DNA from 3 places in the Mesorhizobium sp. P2_F7 genome. Region 3 is predicted to be linked to each of the others. Evidence: predicted binding sites of a transcription regulator. Region 3 holds the regulator's gene; each other region holds the start of a gene.

Region 1 (10,456 bases), on a different contig from region 3:
AGGAATAGGCGCCTTCGAAGACGCCGCTGCCCAGCCGCAACCGGCCGGCGCCTTCCTTCAGCGTCCCTTGCCATTCTGCGAAAGCTTCACGGATTGTCATGGTCGTTCTCCTTCGTTTGGGGTTGAAAATGATGAGCGGCAACCGGGTCAGGCGCTGTCGATGACGACCTTCCCGAACACGTCGCCCTGCTGGAAATAGCGGTAGGCATCGGCGGCCTCGGCAAAGGGGAAGACCTTGTCGATGACGGGCTTCAGGCGATGCTGGGAGACGGCGCGCAGCATCGCTTCGAGGTTCGTCCGGCTGCCGACGAACAGGCGGCTGATGGTGACGAGGCTGCGCTGGTAAAGTGCTGCCGGCATCTCGATCGATCTGCCTTTGGCATCTTGCAGCGTCAGCAGCACGATGTGCCCGTAAAGCGTGCTGGCAATCAGCGACTGCGCGAAGGTGGCCGGGCCGCCGGTTTCAACGACGAGGTCGATGCCGCCGGTCTGTTCGCGCACCCAGCCGCCCCATTCCGGCGTGTCGGTGCTGGAGACAACCAGGTCGGCGCCCAGCGCTCGCAGCCTGTCGGCTTTCTCGGCGCGCGACGTGACAGCCACGACGCGGCAGCCTGCGAGTTTGGCGAACTGCAGCGCAAACAGCGCTACGCCACCCGAACCGATGACCAGAACCCATTGACCTGGTTTGAGAATTCCAGGTCCCGTCACCGCATTCCAGGCCGTCACGCCGGCGCAGGTCAGCGTCGCCGCCTCGTGCCAGCTCAGATGATCGGGCAGGCGCGCCGCCCATTGCTCGTCGAGCACGGCATATTCGGCCAGCATGCCGTCCAGCGTGCAACCGAGCTGGTCGATCAGCCCGGCATTGATGCGGCCGTCGATCCAGCGGGCGAAGTAGCTGCCGGTGACGCGGTCGCCGACGGCAAAGCGGCTGACCTGATCGCCAATCGCGACGACCTCACCGGCGCCATCGCTCAACGGAATGACACCCTGGCGCGGCGGCAGCGGATAGGTACCGCCAAGGATCATAGTGTCGCGGCGATTGAGCGAGGTGGCGCGAACGCGGATCACAATCTCATGCGGTTTCGGTTCTGGCCGCGCCGCGTCGCGCATCGCCACGGATTCGGCCCCGCCGGATCCTTCGAGATGGTAGCTGCGCATATCGCTCTCCTAAAAGTATGTAGACTGATCTACATATTATGTAGACCGGTTGTCATATTTTTCGCAAGGCCTATAATGGCTGCTGCTGACAGAGGCTGACATGGCAAACGACACCCGCACCCGCATACTCGAGACGACGGCGCTGCTGCTGCGGCAGCGCGGCTATCACGGCACTTCGCTCAACGACATCTTGAGCGCCAGTGGCGCACCGCGCGGCTCGCTCTACTTCCATTTTCCCGGCGGCAAGGACCAGCTGGTCATCGAGGTGACGCGCGACAGCGTTGCCGACGTGACCAAAAGGCTTGGCGAGGCGCTCGCCGCCGAGAACGACCCGGCGGTGGCCGTCCATCACATCTATCAGTCGGTCGGGCGCATGCTGGAGGACAACCAGTTCTCGCTGGGCTGTCCGATCGCGCCGGTGGTGCTGGATTCACCGACCGACGTGCCGGAACTGGCCGAACTCTGCCGGTCGGCTTTCGAGCAGTGGATCGGCTTGCTGCGAGAGGCCTTTGTCAGGGCAGGGGTGCCCGAGCCCCGCGCGCATGCCTTGGCGCTGCTGGTCGAATCCTCGCTGGAAGGGCTGATGGTAATCGCTCGCGCCACCCGCGACCGCGCCCCGCTGCAGGCAGTGGCCGACGAAGTGGCGGCGCTGATCGAAGGCGCTGTGCTGGCTGGGCGAGAAACGCGGCGACGCGCGGATGCAACCGTCTGAGCCTCGGCTGCTTCGGCGATTTTCCCTGTTTCACGCCTTCATGGCGTCGATAACTGCGCGCAGTCCGCCCGACATGTTGCGGCGGCTCGGATAGTAGAGGTAGAGCCAATCCTCCGGAGGGCACCATTCGTCCAGGCAGCGGACCAGCCTGCCATCGAGGATATCGCGTTGGGCGCGGTTCTCCCAGACATAGGCCAGCGCCACGCCCGAGAGCGCGGCCTGAACCATCAGGTCATGATCGTCGAGCGCGATCGGGCCACTCGGATGGAAGGCGATGGCCTCGCCTTTCAAATCGAATTCCCAGGGATAGCGCATTCCGTTCGGATACATGTTTTGCACGCAAACATGATCGCTGAGATCCCGCGGTGTCCGAGGTATCTTGCGGTTGCGGAAATAGTCCGGCGAGCCGACCACCGCGAAGCGCAACCGCGGCTTGATCTTCACAGCGATCATGCCTTCCCTGAGGCTCTCGCCCAGCCTGATGCCAGCGTCAAAGCCTTCCTCGACGATGTCGACCAGCCTGTCGGTCGCCGCGAACTCGATCTCGAGGTTGGGATTGTCTGTGACGAGCGGTCCGATGACACGCCCGAGCACGAAAGGCGCGATCGAATTGGGCACGTTGATCCGCACCTTGCCGAACGGCGTGTCGCGGAATTGGTTCAATGCATCGAGCGCCGCGCCGATGTCGCCGAAGGCCGGTGCCAGTCGGGCCTGCAGCATCGCTCCCGCATCGGTCAGCGACACGCTGCGTGTCGTGCGGTTGAGCAGGCGAAGGCCGACGCGCTCTTCGAGATTGCTCACCGCATGGCTGATCGCGGAGGCGGTGACGCCGCGCTCTTCCGCCGCTCGGCGAAAGCTGCTGTGGCGCGCCACGGAATCGAAAGCGGCCAGTTCGGAAAGATCAGTCGCACGCATTGATGATTGTCACTCAGGAGTATCGATAGGATTGTCACTCTAATCGCTGCAATCGAATTGCGCCATCTTCTTCCCATGCCGCAAGCAATCACGCAGCGGTTCACGATCAAAGGGAGAAATTCAAATGACTGACTTCCAGATGCCCGCAAAAAACACCGCTTCGGCCTTTGCCAACATGCACGGTCATCACGTGGCGTTGCGCGTCCCGAACTATGAGACCGCCAAGAGCTGGTATGTCGACAAGCTCGACTTTCGTGTCGTCCATGAATGGCCATTCGCCGACGAGCAACTCGCCTATCTCGCGCCGGCCAATGACGACCACTTCATGATAGAGTTGCTGGGCGGCGGCGATCCGCTGCCGATCGATGCGCCGGCCTACAAGGATCTCGCCGATAGCTTGCGCTATTCCGGCTACCATCATTTCTGCATCAACGTCGCCGATATCGAAGCGACGGTCGCCGAGCTGCGCAAGCGCGGCGTCACCATCGTCACCGAACCATTCAAGCTCGACGATATCAGCCGCAAGCTGGCTTTCGTTGCAGATCCCTTCGGCAATCTGATCGAGCTCGCCGAAATCGTCTGATCCGTTACCCGAAACAACAAAAAGGGCGCCTTTCGGCGCCCTTTCCGTATTTTTTGCAGATGGAAGCGTGGATTAGAAATCCATGCCGCCCATGCCGCCCATGCCGCCGCCGCCCATGCCGCCAGGCATGCCGCCGCCAGCCGACTCCTTCTTCGGAGCCTCCGCGATCATGGCTTCGGTGGTGACGAGCAGGCCGGCGACCGAAGCCGCGTCCTGGAGAGCCGTACGCACGACCTTGACCGGGTCGACGATGCCCATGGCGATCATGTCGCCATACTCGCCGGTCTGGGCGTTGTAGCCGTAGGTCGCGCCCTTGTTGTCAAGGATCTTGCCGGCAACGATCGAAGCTTCAGCACCTGCGTTCGAAGCGATCTGGCGGGCCGGAGCCTGCAGCGCACGACGAACGATGTTGATGCCAGCAGCCTGGTCGGCATTGGCGCCGGTGGCCTTGATGTTGGCCGAAGCGCGCAGCAGGGCAACGCCACCACCAGCAACGATGCCTTCTTCCACGGCCGCGCGGGTCGCGTTCAGGGCGTCATCAACGCGGTCCTTCTTTTCCTTGACTTCGACTTCCGTCGCACCGCCGACGCGGATCACGGCAACGCCGCCGGCGAGCTTCGCCAGACGTTCCTGCAGCTTCTCCTTGTCGTAGTCCGACGTGGTCTCTTCGATCTGCTGCTTGATCTGGGCAACGCGGCCCTGGATCTCGGCCTTCTTGCCGGCGCCGTCGACGATGGTGGTGTTCTCCTTGGAGATCGACACCTTCTTGGCGCGGCCGAGCATGTTGAGGCCGACGTTCTCGAGCTTGATGCCGAGGTCTTCCGAGATGACCTGGCCACCGGTGAGGATGGCGATGTCTTCCAGCATGGCCTTGCGGCGATCACCGAAGCCCGGCGCCTTGACGGCGGCGATCTTCAGGCCACCACGCAGCTTGTTGACGACGAGCGTGGCCAGAGCCTCGCCTTCGACGTCTTCCGAGATGATGAGCAGCGGCTTGGAGGTCTGCACGACGGCTTCGAGAACCGGCAGCATGGCCTGGAGGTTGGAGAGCTTCTTCTCGTGCAGGAGGATGTAGACGTCCTCGAGCTCGGCAACCATCTTGTCGGCGTTGGTGACGAAGTAGGGCGAGAGATAGCCGCGGTCGAACTGCATGCCTTCGACGACTTCCAGCTCGGTCTCGGCGGTCTTGGCTTCCTCAACGGTGATGACGCCTTCGTTGCCGACCTTCTGCATCGCTTCGGCGATCATGGCGCCGACCGACTCGTCGCCATTGGCCGAGATCGTGCCGACCTGGGCAACTTCCTCGGAGGTCTTGATCTTCTTGGCAGCCTTGCCGAGAGCCGCGACGACTTCGGTCACGGCCAGATCGATACCGCGCTTCAGGTCCATCGGGTTCATGCCGGCGGCAACCGCCTTGTGGCCTTCCTGGACGATCGACTGCGCCAGAACGGTCGCGGTCGTGGTGCCGTCGCCGGCGATGTCGTTGGTCTTCGAAGCAACTTCGCGGACCATCTGCGCGCCCATGTTCTCGAACTTGTCTTCAAGCTCGATTTCCTTGGCGACGGTGACGCCGTCCTTGGTGATGCGCGGCGCGCCGAACGACTTGTCGATGACGACGTTGCGGCCCTTGGGGCCGAGGGTCACCTTCACCGCGTCGGCGAGGATGTTGACGCCGCGCAGCATGCGCTCACGGGCGTCGCGAGAGAATTTTACGTCTTTAGCAGCCATTTTCAGCTCCTGGCAGGGGCTTGCGATGAAGCCCGGAATTCAGTTGACGGTGAGGCCGATGATCAGCCGATGATGCCCATGATGTCGGATTCCTTCATGATCAGAAGGTCTTCGCCATTGAGCTTGACTTCGGTGCCCGACCACTTGCCGAACAGGATGCGGTCGCCAGCCTTGACGTCCAGCGGGACCAGCTTGCCAGCTTCGTCACGAGCGCCGGAGCCGACGGCGATGATCTCGCCTTCCTGCGGCTTTTCCTTTGCCGTATCCGGGATGATGATCCCGCCGGCGGTCTTGGATTCGGATTCGACCCGGCGAACGACCACGCGGTCATGAAGCGGGCGGAACTTCGACTTTGCCATTTTTTCTTCCTCGAATGAGAACGGTGAGAACAGTTCCTCCATCCGGCGATGCCGGACATCAGTTAGCACTCACCAAGGGAGAGTGCTAACGTGGCGGTGAGATAGGCCTGTGGCTTGCGAGAGTCAAGGCGCGCGGGAAGGGGCAATCGCGCGAAATTTTTCCAATGTTGTCGCGCTATAGTGGAAAATCCGGGTCGCCGCCAAAATCGGGCAGCAGCCTGCCCACTTCGATACGCTGGGATGCTCGCCCACCAGATGTCATCCGCCAAAATCGGTCCTGCAAACCTTACCGGCGCCGCGGCGATTCAAGCACCAGCAGAGGACAGCGTTCCGCCAGCCCATAGGTCCCTGTCGAGGCGAGGCGGACATTGTCAAAAAACCGGCTCGCCTCTTCGATAAGCGTTGCCGCCGGGGCGAAGCTGTAGACCGTCTGCGAATTCGCGTAGACGTCGATGGTGCCGATGACCGGCATATCCCATCCGGTGGTGGCGGCAAGGACGTCCCGGTCGGCAAACATCGCATCGAAGGCGTCAAGGATCCCCCGCACCGGAATGGCCCGGTCGGGATCGCTGCCGGCACACGACATGGCAATCCGCCATTTGAGTTCGTGGAAGGTCGCGACGCCACCGGAAAGGGCCAGCGCCCGGACCTCTTGCGGATCGTCCGGCACCTGCGGGCTTGCATAGGCCCGCAATGCCGCCCGCGCGCCGGGCTGCAGCACACGGGCGATCTCGGCAAGCAGGGTCTGGCGTGCGACCGAGGACCCCAGCGCCGACAGGCAGCCGTCGCCGATCACCGCGCCGGCACTGTCGTCGCCCAGCGGCAGCTCCAGCCAGTTGCCGATCACCGCCTTGCGCGAGGCGGTATCGCCCGGCCAGATGCCCGCTATCATGGCAGGGGACTCGTCGACCGCGAGCATGGTCCGGCCGAGACCGGCAAGTTCCGGCGTGACCCCAAGCAACACCACATCGACCGATTGCAGGCCGAGTTCACGCTCATAGGCGGCGACGGCTTCCGGCGGCGGACACAGCGGCGACCCGAGAAGCCGCCAGTGACGGCGAATTGCGTCCCAGTGGCCAGTCATTCGGAACGGCTTGGGGAATGGCTGGACATATTTCCTTCCAGGCTGTTGGTTGCCTTACGTGTTACCGCATCCATGGAGAGGTCGTGGCCCGCATTGCCGTCATAACGCATGAATATGACCCCTTCCAGAGCCGGCACGGCCTGCTGTTGCGCCAGGACAGCCCCTACATGCTGTTCGACATCCTTGCGGAGCTTAAACGGCGCGGTCACTCCGTGCGGATCCAGCGTGGACCTTCGGCAAAGCATGACGCCGATATTGCCGTCCTGCATGTCGACGCGACAGTGACGCCATCGGACTATGTCGAGTACGCCAGCGGATTTCCCTTTTGTCTCAACCTCGGTGCAACCGACATTTCCAAGCGCTGCATCAGCGGTGCGATCCTCGAGCAGGGGGCCGGCTGGGGCGGCGAGGTCATCGTCAAGAGCAACCTCAATCATTGGGGAACGCCTGAGGATCAGATCAATCGAAAGTCCGTTCGCGCGGGCAAGGCCGCGCCTTTTCCGAGCGCGCAGACTTTCGATCGCTATGAGGTCCATGCCTCGCTGGCCGATGTGGCGCCGGAGATTTTCGGGCGTGCCGACCTGATTGTGGAAAAATTCATCCCCGAAATCGAGCCCGACGGGTTTGCGGCGCGGTTCTGGATATTCTGCGGCGATCGGGAGCGCTGCACGCGCTATGTCTCGCCGCAGCGTCTGGTCAAGGGCGACGATACCATCCGCCGCGAGCCGGTCCCGGTTCCCGACGAGCTGCGCGCCCTGCGTCGGAAGCTCGGCTTCGACTACGGCAAGTTCGACTTTGTCGTGCATGAGGGCAGGGCGGTGCTGCTCGATGCCAACAAGACCCCCGGCCGAGCCAGGAACCTGTCGAAGATCGTCGCCGCCGGCACCGCCAACCTGGCCGACGGCTTCGAAAACCTTATCCGCCGGGCCGCACAGCGCTCAATCGGGCGCTAGACGAACAGCCGCAACTGCGTGTGGATGATCGACCGGTAGTCCTCGATCGTATGGCGGCTTTCCGTTTCGTCCTGGGTCAGCGCCATGCGCACGACGCCGCCGGCAAGCTGGAAGATCAGGAACACCATGCGCCCGAACTCTTGGCGCCGCTCCGGCGCCAGAAACGGCCCGACATGGTCACAGAACATCGCCGCCTGGCGCCGGGTTTCGGCGATGTCGAGATTTTGCAGCGCCTTGTCGGCCTGGATGGCGTTCTGCAGGTCCTGGATGGCCGGGTCGCCGGCAACGCGTTCATAGTAGTCGTCGAGCAGCCGGTCGGCGGCTGCGATTACGTCGCTCAACCCGCCAATGTCGGCAACGATGGCGGCTAGCCGGGCGCGGCTCACCTCGGAGAAGCGTTCGTAGAGCATCGCCAGGATCGCCGACTTGTTGGGGAAGTAGTGATAGACGGTGGCGATCGGCCCGCCGGCCAGCGCACCGACTTCCTTCATGGTGACGGCGTCGATGCCCTTTTCACCGATCAGCCTCATGGTCGTCGCCAGAATGGCGTCGATGCGTTCACGGCTGCGCTCCTGCTTCGGCCTGCGCCTTGGCTCGGTCACCGTTCTCACTGCTTCACTCATGCCGCCACCCTCTCGATCGTCAAGATCATTCGATGCCCAGCCTTGCTGATGCCGAGTCCCACGAATGATTGACAAACGAATATGATCGAGTATCAGTTTCTAAATGCTGACAGATTGTCAGTTTTTTTGCCGTAGGGCAAGGGACGTTGGGAGGCGCCTGTGAGTTCAATCGGGAAGGTCGATGCCGGGAACGGTGACTGGCTGGTCGGCAACCCGACCGGGGCGCAGCTTGCCTCGGCATTGTGGATCGGTTCGGTCGGCCTGCTCATTCTCGGGCTGCAGCCGGTGCTGCTTGGCGCGCTCTACACCGAAGGACATGTCAGCGGCGATGAACTCGCGCTGGTGGCCACGGCCGAAATGATCGCCATCGGCATCGGCTCGGCGGTCATCGCGATGCTGCTGTCCGCTCACAATATGCGCTGGAAAAGTGCAATCCTTCTGGTCCTGCTGGCGTTGGCGAACTGGGCAACCGCTTATGCGGTCAGCTCGAACGCGCTGATTGGCGCCCGCGCCGTGGCCGGTGTTGCCGAGGGCGGCCTTGTGGCGGTCGCCACCGAGCTGATCGCCCGCTCGCGCCGGGCCGAGCGCATCGGCGGCTTCTTCGTCACTTTACAAACCCTGGCGCAATGCGCGCTGGCCCTGTTGCTGGCGCTTTACGTGATTCCGGCCGCCGGATCGGCCGGAGGCTTCATCGTCCTTGCCGTCGTCTGCATCGCTTCGGTCGCGGTCGCCTTCCTGGTCCCGGCAGACTATGCCGACCTGCCCAAGGAGGAACAGTTCAGCAATGTGCTGACCGTTCCTTCGCTCACCGCTTTGCTGTGCGTCTTCTGCTACTTCATGTTCTTCGGCTCGGTCTGGGCTTTTCTCGAGCCGCTCGGCGCTCAATACGGCATCGATGGCCGCACCGTCGGCCTGATCGTATCGGCCAGCCTCGCGGTCCAGGTCCTGGGAGCGATGACGGCAACTGTTTTCGAGGCGCGCATCGACTACCGCATCGCCATCATGGCGATCGGCGTGGTCGCCGTGGCTTGTTCCGCGGTGCTCGCCGGCAACCCCGGCTTGGCGATTTTCTGGGCCGCCGCCTTGGTCATGGGCTTCATCCTTCTGTTCATCGTGCCCTATCAGATCCGCTTGGCGATCACCGCCGACGAGACGCGCACGGCCGTGCTTCTGGTGCCGGCTGCCCAGCTCTTCGGCCTGGCGATCGGGCCGATCGCGGCATCGCTGCTGATCGACGGCAAGGATTTTAGGCCGATACCGGAGTTCGCCGCCGTGAGTGCCGCGGCCAGCGTCGTACTGCTCGGCCTGTTCATCCTGGTCGCGCGCCGCCGCGCCATCGCCTGACCGAACCCACTCTTCCCGAAGACACGATGGTGTGAGCATCCAGTCGGTCGTTACGAGGATACTTGACTAAGTCAAATAAATGATTGATCGTCCTGGGGCAAGGAGGCTGGCCCATGACGATCCATCATCAACCCGGCAAGGAACGCATCGACGCGGTGCGGGCTTTCAACCGCTTCTACACCCGCCAGATCGGCCTGCTCGACGAAGGCCTGCTGAAAAGCGCATTCTCGCTGACCGAGGCGCGGGTGCTTTACGAACTGGCGCATCGCGACGGGCTGACGGCCACCGATCTCATTCGCGATCTCGGCCTCGACGCCGGCTATGTCAGCCGGCTGTTGAAGAAGTTCGAGCACTTGCAGCTGATTTCGCGCACGGCGCTGGCATCGGATGCGCGGCAGTCGTCGATCATGCTGACGCCAGCGGGGCGAGAGGCCTTCGCGCCGCTGAACCGCGGTTCGCACGACCAGGTCGCGGCCTTGCTGGAGCGGCTCCCCGCTGCCGAACAGGACCGGCTGGTCAAGGCCATGCAGACGGTGCAGCAGCTCCTGGGCGAGAGCCCGGAGCCCAAAGTCCCCTATATGCTGCGGCCGCTGCAGGTCGGCGACATCGGTTGGATCGTACGTCGCCAGGGACAGATCTACGCACAGGACTATGGCTGGGACGAAACCTATGAGGCGCTGGTCGCCGAAATCCTCGGCGCGTTCGTCAAATCCTTCGATGCAAAATGGGAGCGCAGCTGGATCGCCGAGCGGCAAGGCGAGGTGGTCGGCTCGGTCTTCGTCGTGCGCAAGTCGGACGAGGTAGCAAAACTGCGCCTGCTCTATGTCGAGCCTTCGGCGCGCGGCCTCGGTATCGGCAAGCGGCTGGTCGAGGAGTGCATCGGCTTTGCCCGCGCCAAGGGCTACAAGACGTTGACCCTGTGGACCAACGACATCCTCACCGCCGCCCGTCACATCTATGAAAATGCCGGCTTCAAGCTGGCCGACGAAGAGCGCCA
Region 2 (10,456 bases), on a different contig from region 3:
CGATACCGAAGGATGTTATCGAGGTTGCTGAAAAGGTTCGAACGGACAACGTTGGTCTTCCAGAACGACTTATAAGACGACGCATCCGCGACGAGCTAGACAAGCAGAGAATGGCAGCAGGAGTTGCCCAGAAGGCTGGTTTGGAGGGAGCGGAGTCAGCTTTCCTTGGCGAGTTGTGAGGTCGTTCGTCAGCGTATTTTCTGACAAATAGCGTTGAATCTCCGGCTATTCCTAGCGTGGCATTTCGATTCGGCTTCCGAAGGTACGAGATCGCTTCGGCGATGAATGCATATCAGCGCGCAGCGATGAAGTGCATGAAATGCGCCACATCGGCGTCGCTCGGCTCCTGGCCGGTGAAGGCGCGCAGATAGGCGGCGAGATGGCTGACCCGCGCCTCGACCGGCTCCTTGAGGTCGAGCACGTAATAGCCGATCTGCATGTAGTAGAGCACACGTGCCCGGATGAAGGCGTCTTCCTCGTCATAGCCGTGGCCGCGATACATCTCGCGGATGGCGCCAAGGCGGTCATTGTCGGCCTGGTCGATGGCGGCGCGAACATCGTCTGAGCGCCGTGCCCATTCGCGGACGGCAAAATCGAGCCTGGGATCGAACAGGCGCTCGTCGGCCCAGCATTCGAACACGTTCATGACGCCCATAATGATGGTTGCGGCCGGCCGCCCGGCGCGCTCGACGATCGCCTTGGTGTTGGTATCATGCCAATGGGCGAGCAGCTGGTCGAGCAGGTCCTGGCGGCTCTGGAAATACCAGTAGAAGCTCGAGCGCGAGACGCCGAGCTTCTGGCCGAGCGTCAGCACCCGCACGCTTTCGATGCCATCCGCGATGAGGGTCTGCAGCGCCAGATCGATCCAGTCCTGGCGCGTCACCTTGATGTTGCCGGGTGCCGGCTCGGCCTGCGGAGCAATCATGATCATGGACCCACAAGTGCCATGGCGCTGAATTCTGCGCAAGCTCTGGACATAAGTGTCTAGACACATGTGTCCAGTGTATGTATCGTGTGGGCATCCAACGAGAGGGAGAGGCTCGTGAAGTCGCATTATCGGGCGGTCGTGATCGGGGGAGGCGTGGTCGGCGCCTCGGTGCTTTACCATCTGGCGCGCTTCGGCTGGAGCGACGTGGCGCTGATCGAACGTGCCGAGCTGACCGCCGGTTCGACCTGGCACGCCGCGGCAGGCTTCCATGCCCTCAACGCCGATCCCAATGTCGCAGCACTGCAGGATTATACGATCAAGCTCTATCGCGAGATCGAGGCCGAGTCCGGCCAGAATGCCGGCCTGCATATGACCGGCGGCGTCAACATGGCGAGCGATCCTCAGCGCTGGGAGTGGCTGAAATCGGCTTGGGCAGTGTTCCAGTCGGTCGGCATCGAGACCGCGCGGCTGGTGACGCCGGAAGAGATCAAGGCTATGTGCCCGATCGTCGATGTCAACGGCGTGTTGGGCGGCCTCTATGATTCCAACGAAGGCCATCTCGATCCCTATGGCACCACGCATGCCTATGCAGGGGCCGCGAAAAAACGTGGCGCCGATGTCATCCTGCGCAACCGGGTGCTCGATCTGAAGGCGCGCGCCGATGGCGGCTGGGATGTGCTGACCGAACAGGGCACGATCGTCGCCGAACATGTCGTCAATGCTGCAGGTCTGTGGGCCAAGCAGGTCGGCCGCATGGCCGGCGTCGAGCTGCCGGTGACGCCGATGGAGCATCATTACTTCGTCACCGAGGACATTCCGGAGGTGGCCGCGCTCGACAAGGAGCTCGGCCTCGCCGTCGACCTCGACGGCTTCTCCTATCTGCGCCAGGAGCGCAAAGGCGTCCTGCTTGGCGTCTACGAGCAGAATCCGAAACACTGGAACATGGACGGCGCGCCGTGGGATTACGGCATCGAGCTGATCCCCGAGGACATCGACCGCATCAGCCCCGAGCTCACCAAAGCCTATGAGCGCTTTCCCTGCCTGGCGCACGCCGGCATCCGCAAATGGGTCAACGGCGCCTTCACCTTCACGCCCGACGGCAACCCGCTCGTCGGCCCGGTGCGCGGCTTGAAGAACTACTGGGTTGCGTGCGGCGTCATGGCGGGCTTCAGCCAGGGCGGCGGCGTCGGCAAGTCGCTGGCCGAGTGGATGATCCATGGCGAGCCGCAAGCCGACATATTCGGCATGGACATCGCCCGCTACGGCGCTTTTGCCGCCAACCGCGAATATCTGAAGCAGACGACGCGCCAGTTCTATGCCCGCCGCTTCGTCATGACCTTCCCCAATGAGCGCCTGCCCGCCGGCCGGCCACTGAAGCGGCCCGGCGCCTACGACGGCATGACGGCGGCGGGATGCGAATGGACGTCCTCCTGGGGGCTGGAAATCCCCGCCTATTTCGCGCCGATCGGCTTTCGCGAGGAGACGACGCTGAAGCGCTCCAACGCCTTCGATATCGTCGGCGACGAGGCGTTGCAGGTGCGGCGCGCCGCTGGCCTCGTCGATACCTCGGCCTTCTCGCGCTATGCGGTATCGGGGCCTGGCGCGGAGGCCTGGCTCGACCGGCTGCTGGCGTCGAAACTGCCGAAGCCGGGGCAGGCGAGGCTGGCGCCGATGCTTGGTCCGGACGGCAGGCTGAAGGGCGATCTCACTGTGCTCAACTGGGGCGGCGGCGAATACTGGCTGATGGGTTCCTACTATCTCCGGGAATTCCACATGCGCTGGTTCGAGGCGCATGCGGCGCAGGGTGTCTCCGTCATCGACATCTCCGACACAGTCAGCGGCTTCCTCGTCACCGGGCCGAACGCGCGGGATATCGTGGCGCGGACCACGCATCAGGATGTCTCGGCAAGCGCCTTGCCCTTCATGGCCTGCGGCCGGTTCGACATCGGCATGGTGAGCGCTCGCGTGGCGCGGCTGTCGATCGCCGGCGAGCTCGGCTTCGAGATCAATTGCCCGACCGTCATGCACGCCGCCTTGCGCGAAACCCTGCTCGCCGCCGGCGCAGATCTCGGCCTGGCGGAAGTCGGTTTCTATGCGCTCAATGCGCTCAGGCTGGAAAAGAGTTTTGGCATCTGGTCGCGCGAATTTACGCAGGCCTACACGCCGGCGCAAACCGGCCTCGACCGTTTCATCGCCTTCTCCAAGGGCGATTTCATCGGCCGCGAGGCTGCGTTGAAGGAACGCGATACCGGTGTCCGGCGACGGATCGTGACGCTGGAGGTCGATGCCGTCGATGCCGACGCCAGCGGCTTCGAGCCGGTCTGGCATAAGGGCCGGCGCGTCGGTTTCGTCACCTCCGGCGGCTATGGCTACACCATTGGCAAAAGCGTCGCGCTGGCGTTGATGGACGACGATTTCGCCGGGGAGGGCACCGGGCTTTCGGTGCACATTGTCGGCGTCGAGCGGCCGGCGCGCGTTATTCCGGCCTCACCCTACGACCCTGACGGCAAGGCAATGCGGCAATGAGGCAATGAGGAGTGGTGGCCATGGTCGATGATGTCATAAGGGAGACCAGGCGCGAGCGCCGGCGCGGACACACCGGGGAGGCCGGCAGCGGCTCAAGCCGCCACCCGAACTATCGTTCGCTCAAAAACCCGTTCCTGCCGCAGCCGGTGTTTTCGGACGATCGCGTCGCCGCCATCCACGACACGGCGCTGCGGGTGCTGGAAGAGCTCGGCATCAAGGTGCTGCTACCCGAGGCGCGCGCGATTTACGCCAAAGCCGGTGCGCTGGTCGATGAGGACAGTCAGATGGTGCGCATCGGCCGAGACATCGTCACGGCCGCACTGGCCTCGGCGCCAAAGTCGATCCCGGCGCTGGCCGGCGACCGCAGCCGAGACCTCACGCTCGAACTCGGCTCGATGACATTCCTGGCCGGCGCTGGCGCGCCCAACGTCACCGATCTCGAACGCGGCCGCCGGCCGGGAACGCTCAGCGCCTTCGAGGAATTGACCAAGCTCATCCAGCATTTCGACGTACTGCACATGCTTTGCCCCTGCATCGAGCCGCAGGATGTCGACAACCGTTTACGCCACTATGCCGTCAACCGCGCGCAATTGACGCTGTCCGACAAGTTCCCCTTTGTCTTCGCTCGTGGAACGCCGCAGGTCGAGGATGGGTTTGAGATGATCCGGCTGGCGCGCGGGCTGTCAGAGGATGAATTCCGCGCTGGCGCCCATTGCTACACCATCATCAACACCAATTCACCGCGCCAGCTCGACATTCCGATGGCGCAAGGCATCATCGACTTCGCCCGCGCCGGGCAGGTCCTGGTCATCACGCCGTTTTGCCTCGCCGGGGCCATGGCGCCGATCACGGTCGCCGGCGCGCTGACGCTGCAGCATGCCGAGGCGCTGGCCGGTCTGGCATTGGCGCAGGTCGTACGCCCGGGCGCACCCGTGCTTTACGGTTCCTTCTCCTCCAATGTTGACATGAAGTCGGGCGCTCCGGCATTCGGCACGCCCGAACACGTCAAGGCGACACTTGGGGCCGGCCAATTGGCGCGCTTCATCGGCCTTCCCTGGCGTTCGGGTGCCGGCAGTGCCGCCAACATTTCCGACGCGCAGGCAGCTCATGAGTCGCAGTTCGCCCTTTGGGGTTCGGTGCTTGCCGGCGCCACCGTCTGCATTCACGCCGCGGGCTGGCTGGAGGGTGGCCTGAGTGTCTCTTTCGAGAAGCTGATCACCGACATCGAGGCAGTGCAGTCGATTGCCGAGCTTTGCGCGGCAACTCCCGGTGACGACGATGCGATCGGTTTCGAGGCCATCGCCGAAGTGCAGCCAGGCGGGCATTTCTTCTCCGCCGGCCACACCATGGCGCGCTATCGCACCGCCTTCTACGAGCCGCTGGTCGCCGACTGGTCGAATTTCGGCAACTGGACGCAGTCCGGTTCGAAGTCGGCGACCGAGCGCGCCACCGGCATCTGGAAACGGACGCTGGCCGACTTCCAGCCGCCGGCTTCGGCCACTGCCACCACTGGCATTCTCGATGAGTTCATAGCCCGGCGCACTGAACAAGGCGGCGCGGCGCCGGTCTCGTGAGGTAGTGCGGGCCGGCGCATCGCTCTCAGCTGTCAGCGGAGCCCGCCGCTCACGCGCCGGGCCCCTCCTTTGTCGTCACCGATCACGCATGCGCGTGCGGGTGATGGACGTCCCAGACTGCCCAGGCCGATGCGAGAACCACCAGCACGCCAAGAACCATATGGGTTCCCATTGCGTTTGCGTTCGCCACAAAACCAAGCAGCCAGGGCGAGACGATCAGCCAGAGCCCGAGAACAAGATTCACCCACTCTTCCCACTCGGCGAATACGGAAAGCGTCGCGAAAGCCAGCGCACCGAGCACAACGCCAACAATCCAGGCGTTGTAAGCGGCAGTGGTTTCAGCGGCGAAGCCGACTATCCAGGGTGAGACGAACAGGCAAACGGCAAGGATCAGATTGATCAGATCCTGGCCACGTTTTCCTTCCATGAGTTTATTGGCCATGACAACCTCCATAGAGAAGCTTGACCAAAGCACTATGTGTCGCGTGCACCGCACGCTTAGTGATTGATATAATTACGCTTCAAATGGCCTTCAAGGAGCTGCCCAAGGAGGCCGATGGCTGCGAATTCATGGCGTAGCGCGCCGAACAGAGTTGGGGCGGCCCCGGTCTCGTGACGAAACGCGGCGCGCGCCTCACATCGGCCGCTTGTCGCCGGTCTTCGGCGGTTCGCGGCGGATCGTGCCGGCGTCGGTCAGCTTATGCTTGTCGGCGGCAATCCGGCGGATGCGATCGAAGCGGCTTTCCTCTGCCGGCTTCGCCGGCACGCCATTCGGCTTTGGTGCGAACGTGATCATCTGTCGGTCTCCCTGTCGTTGCTGACTGCTGACTGACGGAAATCCTTGGGCGCGCCGGGAAAATCTCCCCGGCGGCCGTTGTTCTGTCTATCGCCCGGCTCCCCGGGCGGGCATTTCAGGCGCGTGGTCAGTAACCGCCCATGCCGCCGCCGTTGCCCGCAGGTGCTGCATCCTTGGCCGGGATGTCAGTGATCATCGCTTCGGCGGTGATCAGAAGCGCTGCGATCGAGCCGGCATCCTGCAGTGCGGTGCGCACCACTTTCGCCGGATCGACGATGCCCGCCTTGATCATGTCGACATAGACCTCGTTCTGGGCGTCAAAGCCCTGATTGTGATCCTTGCTGTCGGAGAGCTTGCCGACGACGATCGAGCCTTCGACGCCGGAATTCTCGGCGATCTGGCGGATCGGCGCTTCGAGCGCGCGCAGCACGATCGAAATGCCCGCCGTCACATCGTCATTGGCGCCGGTGAGGCCGGCAAGCGCCGACCGGGCGCGCAGAAGTGCTACGCCACCACCGGGGACGATGCCTTCCTCGACCGCGGCGCGCGTCGCGTTCAGCGCGTCGTCGATGCGGTCCTTCTTTTCCTTCACTTCCGACTCGGTGACGCCGCCGACGCGGATGACGGCAACGCCGCCGGCAAGCTTGGCCAGCCGCTCCTGCAGCTTCTCCTTGTCATAGTCGGACGTCGTCTCCTCGATCTGGCCCTTGATCTGGGCGATGCGCGCCTGGATGGTGGCCTTGGTGCCGGCGCCGTCGATGATCGTGGTGGTGTCCTTCTCGATCAGCACGCGCTTGGCGCGGCCGAGCATCTCGATGGTGACGTTTTCGAGCTTGATGCCGAGATCTTCGGAAATCATCTGCCCCGATGTCAGCACGGCGATGTCTTCCAGCATCGCCTTGCGGCGGTCGCCGAAGCCCGGCGCCTTGACGGCCGCGACCTTGAGGCCGCCGCGCAGCTTGTTGACGACCAGCGTCGCCAGAGCTTCGCCTTCGACGTCTTCGGAGATGATCAGCAACGGCCTGCCGCTCTGCACCACCGCTTCGAGGATCGGCAGCATTGCCTGCAGATTGCCGAGCTTCTTCTCGTGGATAAGCACGTAAGGCTCTTCCAGCTCGACGCGCATCTTGTCGGCGTTGGTGACGAAGTAGGGTGAGAGATAGCCACGGTCGAACTGCATGCCTTCGACGACGTCGAGTTCGGTGTCGGCTGTCTTGGCCTCCTCGACGGTGATGACGCCGTCATTGCCGACCTTGTCCATCGCCTTGGCGATCATGGCGCCGACGGTGGCGTCGCCATTGGCGGCGATGGTGCCGACCTGGGCGATCTCGGCCGAGGACTTGACCTTCTTGGCTTTCGCCTTGATGTCCTTGACCGCGGCGGCGACAGCCTGGTCGATGCCGCGCTTGAGGTCCATCGGGTTCATGCCGGCGGCAACCAGCTTGGCGCCTTCGCGCAGGATCGAGGCGGCCAGCACCGTGGCGGTGGTGGTACCGTCACCGGCGAGGTCATTGGTTTTCGAGGCCACTTCGCGCACCATCTGCGCGCCCATGTTCTCGAACTTGTCGGCAAGCTCGATTTCCTTGGCGACGGTGACGCCGTCCTTGGTGATGCGCGGCGCGCCATAGGCCTTGTCGATGATGACGTTGCGGCCCTTGGGGCCGAGCGTGACCTTCACCGCATTGTTGAGGATCTCGACGCCGCGCAGCATGCGGTCGCGCGCGTCGGTGGAGAATTTGATTTCCTTGGCAGACATTTTTTCATCCAGTTCGTATTTGGAGTGGACCTTTCGCCGCGCGGACCGCGCAGCGCGCCATTCAGGCAGCCTTCTTGGCTTCGACGCTCTTCTCGATCACGCCCATGATGTCGGCTTCCTTCATGATCAGAAGGTCCTCGCCGTCGATCTTGACCTCGGTGCCCGACCATTTGCCGAACAGGATCAAGTCGCCTGCCTTGACATCGAGCGGAACAAGCGCGCCGTTTTCGTCGCGCGCGCCGGGGCCGACGGCGATGACTTCGCCTTCCTGCGGCTTTTCCTTGGCATTGTCGGGAATGATGATGCCGCCCTTGGATTTGGTATCGCCTTCGGCGCGCCGGATGACGACGCGGTCGTGGAGTGGCCGAAACTTCATGAGAACTTCTTTCTGGGGCCTGCACAGGCGGCCACACCGCTCTTATAGGCGCGTTGGCACTCGATAGATAGGAGTGCCAAAAATTATTCGCGGGCAATCCAAAATATTAAAAAGTATTATGTGGCCTGCGGATTTCCAGATATCGCGCTCCGTCTAAATAATTCAAAAAATTGAATTTCTGTGCCAAAGCGACTATTTATATGGAAAGTTTCATTTCAACGGTTTCAGGCACCAGGGAGATTTAAGCGATGGCCGACGGCAATCAGAGTATCATGGAAAAAGCTGAGGCCCGCTTCATGGACAAGCAGAAGAAGACGGCCGAGCGCAACAAGGCGACCTCCGATTACGTATCCGAGGCCAGAGCCAGGGAGATCAAGACCGCAAGGCTCAGGGGATTGCGCCTGGCCAAGGAAGAGGCCGACCGCATTGAGGAAGCCCTGAACCCGACACCGAAGAAGAAGCGGGCGACAGTCAAGAAGGCTGCCGCCGCACCGAAGGGAGCCAAGTCATGAGCCTGACATTCCCCAATCCAAGCCGCAGCTATGACGAGGCCGGCAAGCGCATCCGCTTTGTCGGCCATGACGGCATGTTCCAGATTTCCTTCTCTGTCGCCGCCGATGCCATCTCGAAGGCGCCATCGGGGACGGCGACCGCGGAAGCCACCTATCTGGCGGCTTTCGATACGGCGTCAAGGTCCATCCATGACATTGCCAGCAAGGCTTATGCCCGCACCCGCAAGAGCATCTATGTGCTCACCGCCGCGGATTTCAGTTAGCCTCTGCTGCGATCGACCTGGATCAGGATTTGCGGTCGGCTTTTGCCCGCCGCTTGGCGTCCCGGCTGTTCAGGCGGTCGGCCATCGCTTCCGCATCGCGCACAGTCATGCCGACCATGACCTGATGCTTGAGCTCGACAGGCTGGCCGGTGAAGATGTCGAAGATGGTCCAGCTGTCAGGCTCGTCCATGCGCAAGGCGTAGCGGTTTGCCATCTCGGCGTCAGGCCTTTGACATAAAAAATGCCGCCGCCAGGATCAGGATTGTCCAGGCCAGCACCGACAGCTTCAAGACCAGGCCGCCATGCACGGAAAGAACCTCCCGCATCCGCAAAGCCATGGCATTCATGCCCTTCGACGGGGTGGGCGCTGCCGCAATCGCGACCGGGGGCTTGACGCCAAGCTTTCCAAAAGCCGGCAGCAGCGATGGCGTTCGCATGAAATGACCTCGAATTGTCGGAGAAAACAGGCCTCCTCATAACACCCTTCTTGAAACTCCCTGCATGCCAAATAGAAACCGGTCCGTGAACCGGCCATGCCGCCCGATTCGCAACCGCGTCGGGCCGGTTGTCATCTGGCGAAACCGACGCAACGCAGTTAGGTTGCGCGCGAAACTGCCGGCGAGCATGAGGTTTGTTCCAGAGCATGATGCCGAAAAGTGTGAAGCGGGTTTCGGATGACATCATGCTCTTAGGCGTGACAGGCGAACGGAGACGACGATGACGGCGCCCGGCGATTTGCTGCAAGCCCTGTTCATGAGATTGAAAAGCGACGCCTCGCTGACGGCGCTGCTCGGCGGCGCCGGGTTGCGCGAGCAGGCGGCCGACAGTGCCGCCTTTCCCTATGTCACCTATGGCCGGACCAGCGCGTTCGATCTCGACACCGGCGCCGACAACGATGACGATCAGCTGATCACGCTGCATGTCTGGTCGAAGGCGCAAGGCGAGGCCGAGACGCGTCTGATCATGGACAGCATCCGGGCGCGCCTCGACGGCGCTGCATTCGCCACCGGCTCGCGCGACCAGACCCGCCTGTCGCTGGAATTCGCCGAGGCGCGCTACGACGAGGACCTGGCGCTCCATCACGGGGTGCTGCGGATACGCGCCATCACGCAAAGCGCGACCTAAATTTGCGCCTGGATTTCGGCCTTGTCGATGACCGACCACACCTCGCGAATGCGAGCGTCTGCGAATTCGTAGAAAACATTCTCGGCGAACGTCACGCGCTTGCCGTTCACCGGCAGGCCGAACAGCATTCCCTTGGGATGACAGTCGAAATGCAGGCGCGCCGCCACGCGCGGCGGCTGGCAGACCAGCAGTTCGATGTTGAAACTGAGATCGGGAATGGCCGCGAAATCGCCTTCGAGCATGCTGCGATAGCCTGACAGGCCGAGCATTTCGCCATTGTGCTGAACTTCATTGCCGACAAACTTTCCGAGATTGGCCCAGTCCTGGGCATTCAGGCAGGCGATGTAGCCCCGGTAAAGGTCGGCAAGGTCATTATCCGTCATGGCGCGCTCCGATGATTTGGCGTTCCCTACGCTAATTAGGGCGCCCCTGAGAATGGTCGCGCTTTGACCTGTTCCCGATCCACCTGCGACTTGAGAACCAGCTGGCAAAAAACATAGCCGCGCTGCCGGTTTTCCGGCTATGAATCGCACGCCCGGTCTGAGGGGATCTGGGCGGCATGATTGCATTCATTCGTTTCGCGCGCAGGGGGTATTGCGG
Region 3 (10,456 bases):
CCAAGTCGGGCGCGGGCGAATTTCTGGAAGGCGCGGGCGCGGTGCGAAAGCGCCGTCGGCTGGCCGGGCTTCCAGCCGTGTTTTTCCTCGGCGCTCATCTCGCCAAACGTCTTGTCGAAGCCGTCCGGCAAGAACACCGGGTCATAGCCGAAGCCAACCTCGCCGCGCGGCGGCCAGACCAGCGTTCCCTCAGCCTCGCCGCGATAATATTCGGCCTCGCCGTCTGGGAAGGCGAGGCAGATGACGGCAACAAAGCGGCCCTTGCGCTGCGCCGGCTGGGCGGCGCCGACTTCTTGCAAGGCCACTTCGGTGCGCTGCATGGCCATGCCGAAATCGCGCGAACCTTCCGGGGTTTCGGCCCAGTTGGCGGTGTAGACGCCGGGTGCGCCGTCGAGCGCATCGACGCACAGGCCGGAATCGTCCGACAGCGCCGGCAGGCCGGTGGCTTCAGCCGCCGCAAAGGCCTTGATGTAGGCATTTTCCTCGAAGGTGGTGCCGGTCTCGTCCGGTTCCGGCAGGCCGTAGTCCTTGGCCGACTTCGCCTCGAAGCCGAACGGACCCATCAGATCGGCGAATTCGCGCAGCTTGCCCGCATTGTGGCTGGCGACGACGATCTTCTTTCCATCGAGAGAATGCATCAAAGGCCCCAGATCCGTGGCTCGGCAAACTCGATCAAATTGCCCGAGGGGTCGCGTATATAGATCGAGCGCCCGCCTTGCGGCCATTCGAATTCGCTTTCGATGGCGACGTTTTTCGCCTCAAGCTGCGCCTTCCAGCGGGCGAGCTCCTCTGCGCTTGCGGCAAAGCAGAGATGGCCCTCGCCGACCGTGCCATGCGGCGGCACTTTCAGCCGTGCATCCGGCGCCGGCGGGATTTTGGTCGCCTCGGCGTTGAAGATCAGCAAAACGCCGGCGCCGCAGCGGAAGAAGAGATGGCGGCCATCGACCTTGCCGAGCAGGTCGAGGCCGAGGATGTCGCGGTAGAAGGCTTCGGCGGCGGCGAGATCGGTGACGTATAGAGCTGATTCAAGGATAGCAGAGGGCGTCACGAGGCACCCCCCTCTGTCCTGCCGGTCCCGGCCCTTCGCTGACGCTCCGGGCGTTCGTCGCTCGGAAAGCCAAGCAATTGGCTTCCCGTCCGCTGCGCGGACCACTCCTCACCCCCCTCAAGGGGGGAGATCAGCAGCTTCGAGGCTGCTGCCCACATTTCAGCGTTGGCGATTGGCGAAGGCCAAGATGACATCCAATCTCCCCCCTTGAGGGGGAGATGGCCGGCAGGCCAGAGGGGGGTGTCCAGGCTCGGCATTGGAGGATCAGGCCACAGCCATCTGCTGCAAACTCACCAGGCGCTGTATCCCCTTCTTCGCCAGGCCCATCAGCTCCGCGAACTGCCCTTCCGAGAAAGGCTCGCCCTCGGCGGTGCCCTGGATTTCGACGATGCCGCCCTTGCCAGTCATGACGAAATTGGCGTCGGTGCCGGCCGACGAATCCTCGATATAGTCGAGGTCGATGACCGGCTGGCCGTCATGGATGCCGCAGGAAATCGCCGCGACATGGTCTTTCAGCACCTTGGCAACGCTGGCCATCTGCCGCGCTTCCATCCAGCGCAGGCAGTCGTAGAGCGCCACCCAGCCGCCGGTGATCGACGCCGTGCGGGTGCCGCCATCTGCCTGGATGACATCGCAGTCGACCGTGATCTGCTGTTCGCCCAGCGCCTGCAGGTCAACCACGGCGCGCAAGCTGCGGCCGATCAGCCGTTGGATCTCCAGCGTGCGGCCGCCCTGCTTGCCGGCAGAAGCTTCGCGGCGCATGCGTTCGCCGGTCGAGCGCGGCAGCATGCCGTATTCGGCCGTCACCCAGCCCTTGCCGGAATTGCGCATCCAGCCCGGCACTTTTTCCTCCAGGCTCGCCGTGCACAGAACATGCGTGTCGCCGAACTTCACCAGGCACGAGCCTTCGGCATGTTTGGACACACCGCGCTCGAAGGAGATGGCGCGCATTTCGTCGGGCTGGCGTTTGGAGGGGCGCATCGAGGCCTCTTTCTGTTCTTTTTGCAGTTGCGTCGGCGGCTTGTAGACGCATGCAGGCCATGGCGCAAAGGAAAATGGCCGCAATCGCGGCGCCGCGACCGCATACAGCATTGGGCGATCGCAAGAGCGACGCCGGGCGATCTGACACAGACGCCGCTGACCGCAAGTGCGGCAGCGGGTTGCGTAGGGGCGAAGGAAGTCTATATCCTTTAGCCGGAGGTTTTTGGCCCGAATGACCAAGGCAGTCACCGAACCCAGCCTGCTGGCGCCCGCGCTGCAGTCGCTCGACATGCGTTCGCGCGACATTTTCCGGCGCATCGTCGAGTCCTATCTGAAGGACGGTGAGCCTGTCGGATCGCGCAGCCTGTCGCGCATCCTGCCGTCGTCGCTGTCGCCGGCCACCATCCGCAACGTGATGAGCGACCTCGAACATCTCGGCCTGATCTATGCCCCGCACATCTCCGCCGGACGCTTGCCGACGCAGACCGGGCTGCGCTTCTTCGTCGATGCCTTCATGGAGCTCGGCGATCTCTCCGACGAGGAACGCCGCGTCATCGAGGCACAGGTGCGCGCTTCCGGTTCGGGCGCGACGCTGGAACACATGCTGACCGAGGCCAGCCAGATGCTGTCGGGCATGTCGCGCGGCGCCGGCCTGGTGCTCGCCACCAAGAACGAGGTGGCGCTGAAGCACATCGAGTTCATCCAGCTCGAGCCGACCAAGGCGCTGGCCGTGATGGTGTCGCAGAACGGCGATGTCGAGAACCGCGTCGTCGACCTGCCGGCCGGCATCACCGTCTCGCAGCTGCACGAAGCCTCCAACTTCCTCAACGCCCATATCAGGGGCCGGACGCTCGCCGAGGCGCGCATCGAGATTGCCCGCATCAAGGACGAGACAAGGGCCGCCCTCGACACGCTGTCGCAGGAGCTGGTCGAGAAGGGACTGGCGGTGTGGGCGGGCGCCGACAGCGGCCTGCCGGCGCGCCTCATCGTGCGCGGCCGCGCCAATCTGTTGGAAAACGTCACCGCCCAGGCCGACATCGAATTGCTGCGGCACCTGTTCGAGGACCTGGAGACGCAGGACGGGCTGATCCAGCTGCTCGACCTCGCCGAGGACGGCCCCGGCGTGCGCATCTTCATCGGCTCGGAAAACAAGCTGTTTTCGCTCTCCGGCTCGTCGCTGGTGGTGGCGCCCTACCGCGACAAGGACGCCCGCGTCGTCGGCGCGCTCGGCGTCATCGGCCCGACACGCCTCAACTATGCCCGCATCGTGCCGATGGTCGACTATACGGCGCAGCTGATTACGCGCATGTTGAGATAAGTCGGCATCACCGCAAAGGAGGGCGCAGAATGGCGCTTGAATCGTTCAAGGCCCAAATCAGTCTGCTGCTCGAGGAAATGGTCAACCAGCCCGAGGACGAGCACGAAATCCAGGAGCAGCTGCGCGAAAAGCTCCGCGAAATGCGCGCCATGGGCCTGCCGCTGCCGGACGATCTCGTGAAGCTGGAAAAGCGGCTCGACGACGATCTCGACGTCGAGGAAGAAGACAGCTGACGGGTTTCGCTTGAATCTGCGCGCACGCTTCTCTTTTGTGGCGCTCGCACAATATCTCTTCTTTGCATGACGCCCCGACCGGCGTGAATTCGAGGAGGACAGCATGATTCGGATTGCCGGCTTCGCGAGCCTTGCCCTGCTTGTGGCCACCAGTGCCTTCGCTGAGGACCAGCCGCTGCTGACCGGCAAGGACGCTTTCGGCGATTGGAAAGCGGATAAGCCAGGCGTGCGTCGCTTGATCGGGCCGCAAGACCTGCAGGCGCCGTTTGTCACTGAGTCCGCATCCAATGGCCCCGGCGTGGCGGAGAGGCCCGAAGGCGCCAATCCAGTTGTGCTGCCGGGTTTTACAGCCGAGCTTGTCGCCTCCGGTATCGCCAACCCGCGAGTCGTTCGCGTCGCGCCGAATGGCGACCTGTTTGTTGCTAACAGCAACGACGACGAAATACGCGTTTATCGTCTCGGAAAGGGCAGCGCAAAACCGGCTCAGAAAGCGATCTTTGCCAGCAACCTGAGCCGACCCTACGGCATCGCCTTCTATCCTTCGGGAGACGACCCGCAGTGGGTCTATGTCGCCAACAGCGACAGCGTGGTCCGCTTTGCCTATCGCAACGGCGACCTTAAAGCCTCAGCCGAACCCGAGACGATTGTCTCCAACATCCCTTCGGGCGGCCACTGGACTCGCGACATCGCCTTCTCGCCGGACGGCAAGGCGTTTTATGTCTCGGTCGGCTCCGAATCGAATATCGCCGAGGGCATGGAGAAGGAACCGCGTGGCGGCCTCGACGCCTGGATCAAATCCATGCCGCTGGGTGCCGCATGGGGCGAGGAGGACGGCCGGGCCGATGTGCTGGCCTTCGACCCCGATGGCAAGAATGGCCGCATCGTCGCCACCGGCCTGCGCAATTGTTCGGGCATGACCGTGCAGCCGGCGACCGGCGCGCTCTGGTGCGTCGTCAACGAGCGCGACTCGCTCGGCGACAACATTCCGTTCGAATTCGCAACCACCATAAAGGAGGGCGCCTTCTACGGCTGGCCCTGGTACTACATCGGCAAGAATGAGGATCCGCGCCGCAAGGGTGAGCGTCCCGACCTTGCCGGTAAGGCAACCATCCCCGACGTGTTGATGCAGGCGCATTCGGCGCCGCTCAACATCGTCTTCTACGACGGCAGCAATTTTCCGGCTGAGTATAGGGGCGATGCCTTCGTCGCCTTGCACGGCTCCTGGAACCGCGGTGTGCGCACCGGCTACAAGGTGGTGCGGCTCAGATTCAGCGGCGGCAAGCCGACCGGCGAGTATCAGGATTTTATCACCGGCTTCGTTCTGTCCGATGATGCCGTCTGGGGCCGACCGGTCGGCGTCGCGGTGGCCAGGGACGGTGCGCTCATCGTCACCGAGGACGCCAACGGCACCATCTGGCGCATCACTCATGTCGACGGACCGTCCTGAGCCGATTGATTTGGCAAAGCGCTGCCCCAATGCACGTCCCGATGGATCGCCTTGGGATAGGTATGAATCACCTCGGCCGATGAGACGCGGTCATCGAATCCGGTATCCCTGAGATTGAAGAGGCCGACCGAGCCGAAGGACTTCTTCGCCCCTTGCGCAAAGTGGCCGTCGTTGAAATCGTGTTCGTAGAGCGTCACCGTCGCGTGGCCGTCCTTGAGCTTCGGCACGTAAACACTGCTGATCGTGTCGTTGGCGACGCCCAGCTCGTTGACGTTGAAGCGATAGACGTCCTGCACCATGCGCCGGGCCGCATTGCCGTTGATCATCCAGTATTCGCGGCGCGATGCGCGGTTCCGGTCGACCAGCTTGAGCGCTGCCTTGCGGCCAAGCCCGAGCCAGTGCTCGAACACCATCACTTCGGCGCCCCACGGATAGGGATAGTTGGACTTGTCGACGATGCGCGGCACGCCGGCGTCGGGGATCTCATTGGTATCGACATAGTCCAGCCATTGCAGCTGGAACGACGCCTCGACGTTGAGGTCGGTGTTGCGCGGATCGGCAGCAATGATGCGCCAATCGGAAACCGGCGGATATTTGGTATCGAGGTCGATGTAGAATTCGCCCTTGGCGGTATCGCCAGGGTCCGGGGAGTCGCGCTCCAACGCGACCAGTCGCACCTTGAAGCGGTTGTTGACGACCAGCGGATAGATCATCGGACGAACGGGGTGGGCGCCGGGATTCCGGCTGTCGGTAAAGTAGCCTGGCGCCTGGACGACATCGCTGGCGCCCTTGTCGAACAGGCTGAAAGCCTGCCGCCCCTCGAACCACAGATACCATTCCAGCTCGTGACCGCGCGCCTCGGAATAATTGTTGGGCATCCATTGCATAAGCTGGATGTGAAGTCGTTTCGCTAGCATGGGCGGCTCCGGCCGGTGTAACTGCGCGGGCGCGCAGCTGATAGGGATTGCAACGTGCGGTGGGGCGGATGGGGGATAGCCGCTCTTCCCCGGCGCGTAAGTGAACCATCTCTCTTTTCGGCTGTGCCCGGGCGACCGTTCGAGCCGCTGGCGCAATCGAATCCGTTTTACCCCTGGCGGCTTTCATGCCATCAGGGGCCGTTCACGGGGTGCAAACCGTCATGACCATCACCGGCTTTCTCGCTTACAGCGCCGCACTCGGCATCGCCGCCGCCATTCCCGGCCCCGGCGTCACCGCGCTTGTGGCGCGGGCGCTCGGCTCCGGCTTCCGCTCGTCGCTGGCCATGTCGTTCGGCCTGATGCTCGGCGACCTCACCTACCTCACCGCCGTGGTGCTCGGCCTTGCCTTTGTCGCGCAGACCTTCGGCATGGTGTTTCTGGCCATCAAATGGCTGGGCGTCGCCTATCTCGCCTTCCTCGGCTGGCGTTTCTGGACCGCAGGGATCACGCCTGAGACGGTCGAGGCCAGGAAAGGCAAGGGCGGCCTGATATCGAGCTTCCTTGCCGGCCTCACCGTCACGCTCGGCAATCCGAAGACGATGATCTTTTATCTCGCCATCACGCCGACCATCGTCGACCTGAAGACCATTACGCTCGCTGACTACGGCATTTTGGCCGCGCTCACCGTCATCGTGCTGTTCGTGGTGCTGGTGCCCTATCTGGCGCTGGCCGCCAAGGCGCGCTGGTTCCTGAAATCGCCGCGCGCGCTGAAGGCGCTGAACCGCACCGCCGCCGGCTTCATGGTTGGAGCCGCGGCAGCGATTGCCGCCCGCCAGTAGATCGGTTTCAGCCAATCCATTCCGCCAATCGGGCCATCCGGAAAATGCGTTTCCGGGAGCAACGCGTTTTCAGCAAGCGCCCCACTCGATATTTTCGGGCGGCAGCCTATCTTGCGCGGTCGAAAGCCCTATTCTGTCCGCCGATGCCAATTGCCTGACTTGGGAGCGAAACCAATGAACAAGCCCGTCTCTTCGCCGCGCGTGCCCGGCCGCGGCCGCGTCTACAATTCGATCACCGAGACGATCGGCGACACGCCGCTGGTGCGGCTCGACAAATTCGCCAAGGAGAAGGGCGTCGTCGCCAACCTTCTGGCCAAACTCGAATTCTTCAACCCGATCGCCTCGGTCAAGGACCGCATCGGCGTCTCGATGATCGAGGCGCTGGAAGCATCGGGCCGCATCAAGCCCGGCAAGACGACGTTGATCGAGCCGACCTCCGGCAACACCGGCATCGCGCTCGCCTTCGCTGCCGCCGCCAAGGGCTACAAGCTGATCCTGACCATGCCCGAAACCATGTCGGTGGAGCGCCGCAAGATGCTGGCGCTGCTCGGCGCCGAACTGGTGCTGACCGAAGGTCCCAAGGGCATGAAGGGCGCCATCGCCAAGGCCGACGAACTGGCCGCCACCTTGCCCGACGCCGTCATTCCGCAGCAGTTCGAAAACCCGGCCAATCCGGAAATCCACCGCCGCACCACCGCCGAAGAGATCTGGAACGACACCGACGGCGGGGTCGACATCTTCGTCGCCGGCATCGGCACCGGCGGCACCATCACCGGCGTCGGCCAGGTGTTGAAGCAGCGCAAGCCTTCGGTCCATGTCGTAGCCGTCGAGCCGGAGGCCTCGCCGGTGCTGTCGGGCGGCCAGCCCGGCCCGCACAAGATCCAGGGCATCGGCGCCGGCTTTGCGCCGAAGATCCTCGACACCTCGATCTATGACGAGATCGTCAAGGTCTCCAACGAGGATTCAGTCGCCAACGCCCGTCTCGTCGCCCGCCTCGAAGGCGTGCCGGTCGGCATCTCATCGGGCGCCGCACTCCAGGCGGCAATCGTCGTCGGCTCGCGGCCGGAGAACAAGGGCAAGAACCTGGTGGTGATCATCCCGTCCTTCGCCGAGCGTTATCTGTCGACGATTTTGTTCGACGGGTTGGGGGCTTAGGTCGGCGGCCCTTTGTCAGAGGCCCGAGAGATTCGGAGCTCTCTGCATCAGCCGGGTGACGCGCGCGCTGATGGCCGCGCTTCGTGAAGATCGGAACCTGCTAAAGTGGGGAAAGACACTACTTCGGTTCAATAGCCCCGTTCGAGGTCGATCTTGTTGGACAAAGGCTCTCCTCGTGCGACTTGACCGCAGAGATCGGCGGCCTGGTCGATTCCAGAATCCACCCAGAAGCTCGCAACATGAGGTGTGATGGTCACTCTGGGATGAATCCACAACGGCGATGAAGCCTCCAAGGGTTCACGCTCAAACACGTCAAGACAAGCACCAGAAAGCTGACCTTCGTCGAGAGCGCGGATCAGGTCGGCTTCGTTGACATGCGCGCCCCTGCCGACATTCACAAGGTAGGCACCTCGCTTCATTTTTCCAAAGGCACTGGAGTTCAGTATCCCACGAGTGTCACCAGTCAGGGGAAGCGAACAGACAACGTAGTCCCGACTTGCGAGTGCGTCCGCAAGCTGGGCGCGGCCAAAGTAACTATGTATGCCAGGAAGTGTCTTTTGATGGCGAGACCAGACTGCCGTGTTGTAGCCCAGGTCCGCAAACAGCTTTGCGGCCCAGCCGCCGATCCGGCCCGCACCCAGCACAACGATTCGTGTCTCGGAGATCTTCCGCGGCGCGAGCGGATTCCAAACCTTGCGAGTTTGCAGACCCATGTAATCGGCAACATGCCGTTGCTGGCAGAGAACGCGAAGGACGATGTACTGCACCACTTCCGAAGCCTGCTCACGCGTTGCGAGCCTGATGAGCGGAACACCCTTGGGAAAGCTCTGAAGATCAATACCCTCGACACCGGCCCCCAAATAGACGACGGCGCTTAGCCCCGTCATGGCGTCAAAAAAGCCAGGACTGGCGCCCTTGTCGATCAGCACAATATCTATGTCACTTTTATTCCCGGCGTCTGGCCAAAGCCTGAACTCCAGCTGCGGCACGCGGGTTTTCAGCTCGGCAGCCCATACTTGTGCATCAATGTAATCAGGATACTCATTGACCATGAGAACGGTAATGGGCCCGCCGGACACTTCGCCCCTCCCAGGTTCAGGCAATCAGGCATCCGCCGGATGACCGGTCTGTTGAGGCTGAGGTTTGCGCAAACTGGCACCAGTTGCAAGGCCAGGCCTCGGCAAAATGGCGTTCATACGCGTCCGGGCGGCGGCTTCGTTCCCTGCCACTCAATGTCGCAGGATCGCCCGCTTCGCCTGCAGAAACCGCCGCACGGCCGGGTCGCGCTCGAGCCCGATCGCCCGGTCATAGGCTTCGACCGCTTGCGGCGTATTGCCGAGCCGGGCCAGCAGGCCGGCGCGGGCTGCCCAGTAGGGCTGATAGTCGTTGAGCCGCTTGTCATCGCCGAGCACGTAGAGCGCAGCCAGACCTGCCGCTGCCCCATCGGTCTCGGCGATCGCCACGGCGCGGTTGATCGCCACCACCGGCGAGCCTGATATCACCGACAGCGCATCGTAGAAATTTCGGATCGCCGCCCAGTCGGTCTGGCCGGTTCGCCGCCGCGTCGCGTGCACCGACTGCACGGCCGCTTCAAGCTGATAGCGGCCAATGACGCCCATGGTCGCGGCGTGGCCGAGCAGCGCCTCGGCCTCGTCGATCAAGGTGTGATCCCACACAAGGCAATCCTGATCGGCCAGCGGCACGTAGTCGCCGTCGTCATTGCGCCGCGCCGCACGCCGCGCCTCGGCAAACAGCATCAGCGCCAGCAGGCCGAGCGCTTCCGGTTCGTCCGGCATAAGCGACGCCACCAGCCGCCCGAGCCAGATGCCTTCGGTCGCCAGATTGCGCGCTCTCGTTTCGGTGCCGGCGGGGTCGGTCCAGCCTTCGGCGAAAGTCGCGTAGATCGCTTCCAGCACCGTATCCAGCCGCTCGCCGAGCTCGGCCCGCTCCGGCACGCGGAACGGAATGCCGATCTCGCGGATGCGGCTCTTGGCGCGCACCAGGCGCTGGCTCATCGTCGCCGGCGAGACCAGGAAGGCCGAGGCGATTGCTCCTGCGTCGAAACCCAGAACCGTCTGCAGGATCAGCGGCGCCCGCACGCTGGCTTCGATCGCAGGATGGGCACAGGCAAACATCAGCCTGAGACGCTCGTCGGGCAGGTCTTCGTCTTGCATGCTTGCCTCCATCTCCTCGGCCATCAGCTTGAGATGGTCGCGGCTCGCCTCGCTGGTCAGCCGACGGCGCACCGCATCGACGCCACGGCGGCGCGCCACGGCCAGCAGCCAGGCCTCCGGCTTTTCGGGCACGCCGGCTTTCGGCCAGCGCTCAAGGGCTGCGGCAAAGGCATCCGCCAGCGCGTCCTCGGCGCCGGCGACATCGCGGGTGCGCGCCGCGAGCCAGGCGACGAGCTTGCCGTAGCTTTGCCGGGCGGCCGCCTCGGCCGCCGCGCGCGCGATCTCCGGTCGACTGTCCATCACTGGATCATTTCTGCGAGGGGTACTCGGTCATTTCCCAGATC

Evidence for each region. The regulator HrcA, encoded in region 3, represses chaperone genes, less so after heat shock. The targets are predictions, from matches to a motif close to GTTAGCACTCNCNNNNNGNGAGTGCTAAC.
Region 1: a site for HrcA is predicted at 5,517-5,545, ahead of groES (co-chaperone GroES). Genes of this name have one in related genera too.
Region 2: a site for HrcA is predicted at 8,009-8,037, ahead of AC1DZ8_RS27225 (co-chaperone GroES). Genes of this name have one in related genera too.

What each region holds. Positions count from the first base shown of each region.
Region 1 covers NZ_JBFUFA010000004.1:109,157-119,612, forward strand. The annotation lists gene AC1DZ8_RS14640 (OsmC family peroxiredoxin) at 1-100, opposite strand, end outside; gene AC1DZ8_RS14645 (zinc-dependent alcohol dehydrogenase family protein) at 148-1,158, opposite strand; gene AC1DZ8_RS14650 (TetR/AcrR family transcriptional regulator) at 1,259-1,870, shown strand; gene AC1DZ8_RS14655 (LysR family transcriptional regulator) at 1,901-2,785, opposite strand; gene AC1DZ8_RS14660 (VOC family protein) at 2,910-3,368, shown strand; gene groL (chaperonin GroEL) at 3,441-5,096, opposite strand; gene groES (co-chaperone GroES) at 5,159-5,455, opposite strand; gene AC1DZ8_RS14675 (class I SAM-dependent methyltransferase) at 5,742-6,539, opposite strand; gene AC1DZ8_RS14680 (ATP-grasp domain-containing protein) at 6,623-7,492, shown strand; gene AC1DZ8_RS14685 (TetR/AcrR family transcriptional regulator) at 7,489-8,115, opposite strand; gene AC1DZ8_RS14690 (MFS transporter) at 8,275-9,459, shown strand; gene AC1DZ8_RS14695 (bifunctional helix-turn-helix transcriptional regulator/GNAT family N-acetyltransferase) at 9,573-10,456, shown strand, end outside.
Region 2 covers NZ_JBFUFA010000012.1:17,604-28,059, reverse strand. The annotation lists gene AC1DZ8_RS27260 (hypothetical protein) at 1-179, shown strand, start outside; gene AC1DZ8_RS27255 (TetR/AcrR family transcriptional regulator) at 293-931, opposite strand; gene AC1DZ8_RS27250 (GcvT family protein) at 1,043-3,454, shown strand; gene AC1DZ8_RS27245 (trimethylamine methyltransferase family protein) at 3,475-5,028, shown strand; gene AC1DZ8_RS27240 (SPW repeat protein) at 5,111-5,470, opposite strand; gene AC1DZ8_RS27235 (hypothetical protein) at 5,663-5,824, opposite strand; gene groL (chaperonin GroEL) at 5,952-7,580, opposite strand; gene AC1DZ8_RS27225 (co-chaperone GroES) at 7,642-7,956, opposite strand; gene AC1DZ8_RS27220 (hypothetical protein) at 8,205-8,468, shown strand; gene AC1DZ8_RS27215 (DUF1488 family protein) at 8,465-8,731, shown strand; gene AC1DZ8_RS27210 (hypothetical protein) at 8,754-8,945, opposite strand; gene AC1DZ8_RS27205 (hypothetical protein) at 8,953-9,168, opposite strand; gene AC1DZ8_RS27200 (DUF3168 domain-containing protein) at 9,449-9,856, shown strand; gene AC1DZ8_RS27195 (ester cyclase) at 9,853-10,239, opposite strand.
Region 3 covers NZ_JBFUFA010000022.1:21,304-31,759, reverse strand. The annotation lists gene rdgB (RdgB/HAM1 family non-canonical purine NTP pyrophosphatase) at 1-638, opposite strand, end outside; gene AC1DZ8_RS32445 (VOC family protein) at 638-1,048, opposite strand; gene rph (ribonuclease PH) at 1,313-2,029, opposite strand; gene hrcA (heat-inducible transcriptional repressor HrcA) at 2,262-3,347, shown strand; gene AC1DZ8_RS32430 (hypothetical protein) at 3,377-3,580, shown strand; gene AC1DZ8_RS32425 (PQQ-dependent sugar dehydrogenase) at 3,684-5,027, shown strand; gene AC1DZ8_RS32420 (hypothetical protein) at 5,006-5,944, opposite strand; gene AC1DZ8_RS32415 (LysE family translocator) at 6,166-6,783, shown strand; gene cysK (cysteine synthase A) at 6,958-7,938, shown strand; gene AC1DZ8_RS32405 (2-hydroxyacid dehydrogenase) at 8,067-9,017, opposite strand; gene AC1DZ8_RS32400 (RNA polymerase sigma factor) at 9,168-10,412, opposite strand; gene AC1DZ8_RS32395 (YciI family protein) at 10,420-10,456, opposite strand, start outside.